2 regions of the Trichloromonas acetexigens genome follow, and region 1 is predicted to be linked to the other one. Evidence: riboswitches for the same ligand, from Rfam matches in the RefSeq annotation. Region 1 holds a riboswitch; the other holds the start of a gene.
The links. Region 1 has a riboswitch for thiamine pyrophosphate ahead of thiD (bifunctional hydroxymethylpyrimidine kinase/phosphomethylpyrimidine kinase). Riboswitches for the same ligand answer to the same signal wherever they lie in the genome.
Positions count from the first base shown of each region.

Region 2: another riboswitch for thiamine pyrophosphate. It lies ahead of thiF (sulfur carrier protein ThiS adenylyltransferase ThiF); the one in region 1 lies ahead of thiD (bifunctional hydroxymethylpyrimidine kinase/phosphomethylpyrimidine kinase).

Region 1 is NZ_FOJJ01000041.1:157,670-162,079, forward strand. It holds gene BQ4888_RS17190 (ASKHA domain-containing protein) at 1-283, opposite strand, end outside; gene alr (alanine racemase) at 296-1,420, opposite strand; gene BQ4888_RS17200 (CooT family nickel-binding protein) at 1,584-1,769, shown strand; TPP riboswitch at 1,812-1,915, shown strand; gene thiD (bifunctional hydroxymethylpyrimidine kinase/phosphomethylpyrimidine kinase) at 2,152-3,567, shown strand; gene thiC (phosphomethylpyrimidine synthase ThiC) at 3,636-4,410, shown strand, end outside.
Region 2 is NZ_FOJJ01000040.1:23,911-28,320, forward strand. It holds gene glpK (glycerol kinase GlpK) at 1-1,107, shown strand, start outside; gene BQ4888_RS15775 (hypothetical protein) at 1,130-1,450, opposite strand; TPP riboswitch at 1,605-1,706, shown strand; gene thiF (sulfur carrier protein ThiS adenylyltransferase ThiF) at 1,756-2,562, shown strand; gene thiS (sulfur carrier protein ThiS) at 2,579-2,779, shown strand; gene BQ4888_RS15790 (thiazole synthase) at 2,848-3,618, shown strand; gene thiH (2-iminoacetate synthase ThiH) at 3,778-4,410, shown strand, end outside.

The DNA of each region.
Region 1 (4,410 bases):
GGTTGGCGGCGGCGGCCGCGCCGCGCAGGGATTCGCGCCGGAGACCGGAGAGGCTGAGGAGTTCAGACAGAAGCTGGTCGATACCCGCGACCAGCAGCCGTTGCAGGCGCTCCCCCTCCCCTTTGTGCGCCGCTTCCAGGCGACGGATGACATCGCTGCCCAGTTCCCGCTGGGGATTGAGCAGGCGGGATTCGGCCAGGGTCCGGCCGGAAAAATCGAACAGACGCCCGGCCAGGGTAGTCGTCCCCAGATCGAGGGCGAGATAGCTGTCGGTAGGGTTCATCGATCCCCGGCTTTATTTGCCGCGATAGATGCGCGGCACCCGCTTGCTGATCTGACAGAAGACTTCGTAGGAGATGCTGCCGATGCGCTCGGCCCATTCCTCGGCGCTGACGCGATTGCCGTTATCCCGGCCGAGGAGGGTCACTTCGTCGCCGATCTCCACGCCGGGGATGTCGGTGACGTCGACCAGCGTCCAATCCATGCAGACGGTCCCCGCCACCTTCGCCCGCTGGCCGCGAATCAGCACCTCGCCGCAGTTGGAGAGGCGCCGGTTGTAGCCGTCGGCATAACCGACGGGAATGGCGGCAAGGAGCGTCTCGCGCTCGGAAACGAAGCGATGGGCATAGGAGACACCAGTCCCCGCCGGTACCCGCTTGAGTTGGGCGACGCTGGTGCGGAAGCTCATCACCGGCAGCAGATCGAGCCGACCGGCGAAGGCGGCGCTCGGCAGGGCGCCGTAGAGGACGATGCCCGGCCGCACCAGATTGCATTCGGGCAGATCCTTGGTGAAGATGGCGGCGCTGTTGCCGATATGGATGAATTCCGGCGAAAAACCGGCCCCTCGCACCTGGGCGAGGCCGTCGCGGAAAATAGCGATCTGCCGGTCGGTGAAGGGATGCTCCGGCTCGTCGGCCAGGGCCAGGTGGGAGATCACCCCGGCCAGGTGCAGATGTTTCAGTTCCACCAGGCGCGGCAGCACCTCGGACAGCTCTTCGGGACGGAAACCGACCCGGCCCATGCCCGTATCGATCTTCAGATGATAGCGGCAGACTTCCCCCCGCTCGGCGGCGGCGCGATCCATGCGCCGGGCGGCGTCGAGATCGAAGAGCGTCGGGGTCAGGCGGTGGCGGAAAAATTCCTCTTCCTGATCGGGGTAGACGCCGCCCAAAACCAGGATCGGCCGATCCACCCCGGCGGCGCGCAGCTCTATCCCTTCCTCGGCAATCGCCACCCCATAGAGATCGACCCCGGACTGTTGCAGGGCCGGTGCCACCGAGGCCGCGCCATGGCCGTAGGCATCGGCCTTGACCACCGCCAGCACCTGGGTTTCTGGGGCAATTTTACCCCGCACTTGCAGAAGATTATGACGCAGGGCGGCGAGATCGATTTCAACGTGGGTGGGACGACGGCCATGCATGGCGTAAACCTCGACATCAAGGATGAAAGTGTGATTTTTAGCACGCGGTAAAGAGCGGTGTAAAGGGCAAACTCCCCGGGCAACAGGGGCTCAAGACTTTAGAGGTTGACAGGTCGGGGGGGAATCCGATAGGCTCAGATGAAATTTTCCGGAGAATCCGTCTATGTGCTTGGATAATGGAACCTTTCTTCTTGTTCACGGTGGTGGGGAACTGAGCCTGGAGCATGTCGCCTCGGTCCTGCCCGTGGCCGGCGGCCTTAAACTGGTGGACGTTTTCGGCAAGAGCCGGGAAATCGCCGGCGCCATCGAAGAGATCGACCTGCTCAACAAGCGCATCGTCGTCGCCTGAAGCGACGGCCAACGGTCCAAGTCGAACATCGATATATTAAAAAAATACCGCTAGGGGAGTTTTATACTGAGAGTTTCGCCCCCGCGAAACGACCCTTGGAACCTGATCCGGGTGATGCCGGCGTAGGGAAGCGGCGACCAGAACCGACGACGTTCAAATCGCCGCGCCCCATTGTCGGGCCCGGCGATTTTTCTTTGCCCCAACTGTAAGGCTTTGGCACAAAGCATTAAAGTGGGATGGCTAAGCAAAAAGCGCCAAATGCAAGGCGCGCAATCGGCGAGCAATGAGGCGTACTTACGTACGTCGAAGCAGCGAGCCGGTTGCAGCAACGCAGCAGTTGGTGAGTTTTTGCGACGCCATCATCTGTGAAGGGAAAACGGCCATGAAGACCATCGAAGGGCTCTATCTGATTACCGACCACAACCGGGACGGCCAGTTGAAGGCCCGGGTCAAGGCCGCCCTCAAGGGAGGCGCGCGCATCGTCCAGTATCGGGACAAGACCCGCCCGGCGATGGAACAGGTGGCGGACGCCGCGGAGTTGCGGGAGCTGTGCCACAAACACGGCGCCCTCTTTCTGGTCAACGACGATGCCGATCTGGCGAAAGCCTGCGACGCCGACGGAGTGCATCTCGGCCAGGAAGATGGGACCATCGCCGAGGCCCGCAAATGCCTCGGTCACGGCCGCATCATCGGCATTTCCACCCGCACCGCCGAAGAGGCGATCAAGGCGGAAATGCAGGGGGCCGATTACGTCGCCATCGGCAGCATCTTCCCCACCGGCAGCAAGCAGGACGCGGTGGTGGTCGGCCTCGAAAGCCTGGCCAAGGTGCGCCGGGCGGTGACCATCCCGGTCGTTGCCATCGGTGGGATCGACGCCAACGGCGCCGACGCCGCCCTCAATGCCGGCGCCAATGCGGTGGCGGTGATTTCGGCGATCATGGAGGACGACTCCCCGGAAATCGCCGCCCGCGAAATCGCCCTGCTCTTCAACCGCCGCAAGCCCTATCCCCGCGGCCGGGTGCTGACCGTGGCCGGTTCCGACTCCGGCGGCGGCGCCGGCATCCAGGCCGACATCAAGACCATCACCCTGCTCGGCGGCTACGCCAGCAGCGCCATCACCGCCCTGACCGCGCAGAACACCCAGGGAGTCAGCGCCATCCATCCGGTTCCCGCCGAGTTCGTCGGCGAACAGATCCGCGCCGTCCTCACCGACATCGGCACCGACACCCTCAAAACCGGCATGCTCCACTGCGCTGAAATCGTCGCCCTGGTCGCCTCAGCGATTCGCCGTCATTCCCTGATGGCGGTAGTCGATCCGGTGATGATCGCCAAGGGCGGCGCTTCGCTGCTGCAACCGGAGGCGGTGGAAATCCTCAAGATCGAACTGCTCCCCGAAACCTACCTGCTGACCCCCAACCTGCCGGAAGCGGCGGCCCTGGCCGACATGCCGGTGGAGAACGAGGGGGACATGGAACGGGCGGCGCGCAAGCTGCGGGAGATGGGGGCGCGCAACGTCCTGATCAAGGGCGGGCACCTGCCCGGCGAGGCCGTCGATCTGCTCCTGACCGGCAAGGGGCTGCACCGCCTGCCCGCCGATCGGGTCGACAGCCGCAACACGCACGGCACCGGCTGCACCTTCTCCGCCGCCATCGCCGCCCTGCTCGCCGGCGGTCTGCCCCTGACCACCGCCGTCGAACAGGCCAAACGCTTCGTCAGCGAGGCCATTACCACAGCCCCGAATCTCGGCTCCGGGCACGGCCCGCTCAACCACTGGCAGGGGGCGAAAGCCATTAGCTGATTTCCCATGGATTTCTTAGCATCCATGGTTCCCGTTGCCGCTTCATCCCATAATAAATCGAGGAAACCATGACCCAGCTCGAACTCGCCCGCAAGGGCATCATCTCCGACAAAATGAAACAGGCGGCCGCCGTCGAGGGGATCGACCCCGAACTGCTGCGCCAGCGCATCGCCGAAGGCACCGCCATTATCTGTCATAACAATCTGCATACAAACGGCATCCCCCTGGCCGTCGGCAAAGGTCTGCGCACCAAGGTCAACGCCAACATCGGCACCAGCAAGGACGACAAGAGCATCGACAAGGAGCTGGAAAAAGCCCGGGTCGCCGTTGCCGCCGGCGCCGACGCCATCATGGACCTCTCCACCGGCGGACCCATCGACGAGATCCGCGCCGCCATCATCCGTGAAACCCAGGCCTGCATCGGCTCGGTTCCCCTTTATCAGGCCGCCGTCGACACCGTCACCCGCAAAGGCAAGGCGATGGTGGAGATGACCGTCGACGAGATCTTCGCCGGCATCAAGAAGCATCTCGATGACGGCGTCGACTTCATCACCGTCCATTGCGGCGTGACCCGTGCCGCCGTCGAGCAGATGGACAACGAAGGGCGGATCATGGAAGTCGTCTCCCGCGGCGGCTCCTTCACCATCGAGTGGATGACCTACAACAACGCCGAGAATCCCCTCTACGAGTACTACGACCGCCTGCTCGAATTGGTCAAACCCTACGATGCGACCTTGTCGCTGGGGGACGGTTTCCGCCCCGGCTGTCTGGTCGACGCCACCGACCGGGCGCAGATCCAGGAGCTGATCACCCTCGGTGCGTTGACCCAGCGCGCCTGGGATG
Region 2 (4,410 bases), on a different contig from region 1:
GAAAAGACCGGGCTGGTTCTCGACCCCTACTTTTCCGGCACCAAGCTCGCCTGGATGCTGCGCCGCTTTCCCGAACTGCGACGGCAGGCCGATAGCGGCCGGCTCGCCTTCGGCACCGTCGACAGCTTCCTCGCCTGGCGCCTGAGCGGCGGTGCCTGCCATCTCACCGACGTTTCCAACGCCTCGCGCACGTTGCTGATGAATCTGCACACCCTAGCCTGGGACGAGGAACTGCTGGGGATTCTCGACATCCCCCCGCGACTGCTCCCGGAAATCCGCCCTTCCGCCGACATCCACGGTCATACCCGGGGGCTCGACGTCCTTCCCGACGGCATCCCCATCGCCGGCATCGCCGGGGACCAGCAGTCGGCCCTTTTCGGCCAGCTCTGCTTCGAGACGGGGGAGGCCAAATGCACCTACGGCACCGGCGCCTTTCTGCTGGAAAACACCGGCAACCGGCCGGTCGTGAGCCGCAACGGCCTGCTCACCACCGTCGCCTGGCAGATCGGGGAGGAGGCTCGTTACGCCCTGGAAGGAAGCGCCTTCATCGCCGGCGCGGCGGTGCAATGGCTACGGGACGGCCTGGGCCTGATCCAGAACGCGGCGGAGATCGAACCTTTGGCCGCCTCGGTGCCGGACAGCGCCGGACTGGTCTTCGTCCCCGCCCTCACCGGCCTCGGCGCCCCGCACTGGAAGAGCGAGGTGCGCGGCGTCATCCACGGCATCACCCGGGGGACGACCTCCGCCCATCTGGCCCGCGCCACCCTCGAAGGGATCGCCCTGCAGATCCACGATCTGGTCCGGGCCATGAGCGAGGATCTCGGCCACCCTCTGCGCCACCTCAAAGTCGACGGCGGCGCCGCCGGCAACAATCTGCTCATGCAGTTGCAGGCCGATCTGCTTGAAACGCCGGTCATCCGCCCGGCCCTGCTCGACACCACCGCCCTCGGCGCGGCCTTCCTCGCCGGGCTGGCGGTCGGCTTCTGGCCCGACCCCGAAGCCCTGAAACAAAGCCGGCAGGAAGAAAGACCCTTCCTGCCGACCATGCCGGAATCGATGCGCACCGAGCTGCTAACGCGCTGGAACCGGGTTATTCAGGGGCTGTAGGGCAGCCACGGGGGGACTGTCCCTACAGGTCGTTGAGCAACCGGTAAATTTTCTGCTCCAGCTCCCAGATGCCGGCGGCGCGGTCGGCAGCGCCCTGTTCTTCCAGCAGAAGGCGGGCGCGATCGAGCTGATTGTGGGCTTTCAGCAGCACCGGGGTCAGATCGGCCTCCAGACGAATACGGGGAATTTCTCCCACCGCCTCGTAGAGTTCCGAAATCCCTTCCGTCGCCCTGCGGACCTCCCGCAGCTCCCGCCCTTCCTCTTCGCCGGACGCGCCGGTCATCTCCGCCAACACGGCCTGGACATCTACCACCAATTCTCTATAACGATCGGAAATGCTCATCGACTATGCTCCTTAGCTGACCTTCCGGAGTCCGCTGATTCCGGGTTGCAAGGGCACCATACTAGTTAAATCCCCCCGGGAAAACAACGAAAACCTTCCACCGGAAAACCGTTGACTCGGCTTTGCGCTTCTGTTAGCGTGCGAAGCACAATTTGTAACGCCCTAGGGGAGTGAACCACTGAGAGTCCTGGCAACAGGATGACCCTTTGAACCTGATCCGGATTATACCGGCGTAGGGAAGCGGCGCCCACCGAGAGAGCAATCTCCCGGCCAAGGCCGCTTTCATCGAGCGGCTTTTTTACGTTATGCAGATTGAAATCAACGAACGCCCCACCGAGATCGCCGCCGGCACCACCCTGGCGCAACTGCGGGATGCCGTCAAGCCCGAGGCCGACCTCTGCATCCGCAACGGCCATCCGGAAAGGGAGGACGTCTCTTTGGCCCCCGGCGACCGCGTGGTCTTCATCCGCCGCGGGGAAATTCCCGCCGCCGAAGACCTGGAAGCCTTGCTCGCCGCCCGCCACACCCCCGGCGTCCATGCCCGGATCAAGAGTGCGACGGTCGGCATCGCCGGTTGCGGCGGCCTCGGCTCGGCCATCGCCGTAGCTCTGGCCCGCACTGGCGTGGGGCATCTGATTCTCGCCGACTTCGATGTGGTCGAGCCCTCCAACCTCAACCGTCAGCAGTATTTCGTCGACCAAATCGGCCTGCCCAAGGTTCTGGCTTTGCGCGACAACCTTACGCGGATCAACCCCTACGTCCGGGTCACGGCCCACAACGAACGACTGACGCCGGAGAACATTCCCGCCCGCTTCGCCGCAGTGGATGTCTTGGTCGAAGCCTTCGACGCCGCCGACCAGAAAGCGATGCTTGCCCAAGTTTTTCTGAGCAAGGTGCCGGGCAAGCCACTGGTCATGGGCTCGGGGATGGCCGGTTTCGGCCCGTCCAACACCATCCTTACCCGCCGCGCTGCCGCCAACCTCTACCTGATCGGCGACGGCGAAACCGCCGCCCGCCCCGGCGAAGGGCTGATGGCGCCGCGGGTCGGCATCGCCGCCCATCACCAGGCCAACGCCGTGCTGCGTCTGCTGCTCGGCGAAGAACCGGCCTGAAACAAGGAAAACCATCATGAACATCACCCTCAACGGCAAGCCCCGCTCGCTCGACAACATTTCCACCGTCGCCGCCCTCCTCGACAGTCTGAACCTGGATCCGAACCGGGTCGCGGTCGAACACAACCGGGTCGTGCTCCTGATGGGGAATTTTGCCGCCACCCCTTTGCGCGATGGCGACGTGCTGGAAATCGTTCAGTTCGTCGGCGGCGGGTAAGTATCGGCAACTCGAGCAAAACAGATTAGGGCGAACACAAGGTTCGCCCCCACATGAGGATAAAGACAATGGATGAACTGATTATCGCCGGGCGCAAATTCAACTCGCGCCTGCTGGTCGGCACCGGCAAATTCGCCTCCAACGAACTGATGGCCCTAGCCATGGAGCAATCGGGCTGCGAAATCGTCACCGTCGCTCTGCGCCGGGTCGACATCGACAATCCCGGGGATGCCATGCTCAAGCACATCGACCCGAAAAAATACCTGTTGCTGCCCAATACCAGCGGCGCCCGGGATGCCGAGGAGGCCGTGCGCCTGGCGCGACTGGCCCGGGCCGCCGGCTGCGAGCCCTGGATCAAGCTGGAGGTCACCCCCGACCCCTACTATCTGCTCCCCGACCCCATCGAAACCCTGAAGGCGGCGGAAATCCTGGTCAAGGAGGGCTTCACCGTCCTTCCCTACATCAACGCCGACCCGGTGCTAGCCAAGCGCCTGCAGGAAGTCGGCACCGCCACCGTCATGCCCCTGGGCGCGCCGATCGGTACCAACAAGGGGGTGCGCACCGCCGACAGCATCGCCATCATCATCGAGCAGGCGATCGTCCCGGTAGTGGTCGACGCCGGTCTCGGTGCCCCCTCCCACGCCGCCCTGGCCATGGAAATGGGGGCCGACGCGGTCCTGGTCAACACCGCCCTGGCGGTAACGCCCAATCCCGGGAAGATGGCGGCGGCCTTCAAAAAAGGCGTGGAAGCCGGACGCGAAGCCTTCCTCGCCGGTCTCGGCGAACAGCGTCAGAAAGCCGAAGCCTCGAGCCCGCTGACCGGGTTTCTGCGGGAGTAAACATAGGCGTCTCTCGCCCGTTCGCTGCGCTCACTAGAGTTCGCAGAGAGCGCAGAGTAAAAACAAGACCTTAAAGCTTTAGGGTTTTCTCTGTGTCCTCTGCGAGCTCTAGCGACTGTAAGGAGCGGGCGCGAGGCCGATTTTAAGGTGTTAAACAAAATGACATTTCTCGACATTATCAACCAGTATGATCCCCAGCAGGTGCGCGAAAGCATCGAGGCCAAGACCTCTAGCGACGTGGAGCGGGCGCTGGCGGCGGAGCGGTTGCGGCCCGACGATTTGCAGGCGCTGCTGTCGCCGGCCGCCGCCGGCTATCTCGAAGAGATGGCGGCCCGCGCCAACCGGCTGACCTTGCAGCGCTTCGGGAAAAACATCCTGATGTACGCCCCGCTGTACATCTCCAACCTCTGCACCAACGGCTGCCGCTACTGCGGTTTTTCCGCCAGCAACCAGGTGCCGCGCCGCACCCTGAGCCTCGACGAGGTCTGGACCGAGGCCAAGGTGCTGTACGATCTCGGTTTCCGCCATATCCTGCTGGTCACCGGCGAATCGCCGAAGGCGGTGGACAACGACTACCTGGCCGCCTGCGTACGTCGCATTCAGCCGTTGTTCAGTTCGATTTCCATCGAGGTCTACCCGATGGAAACCGAAGGCTACCGGCAGATGGTCGAAGCGGGGGTCGACGGTCTGACCGTCTACCAGGAAACCTACGACCGCGCTCTGTACCAGGAAATGCACCCCTTCGGCAAGAAACGCGACTACGATTTTCGTCTGCTCACCCCCGAGCGCGGG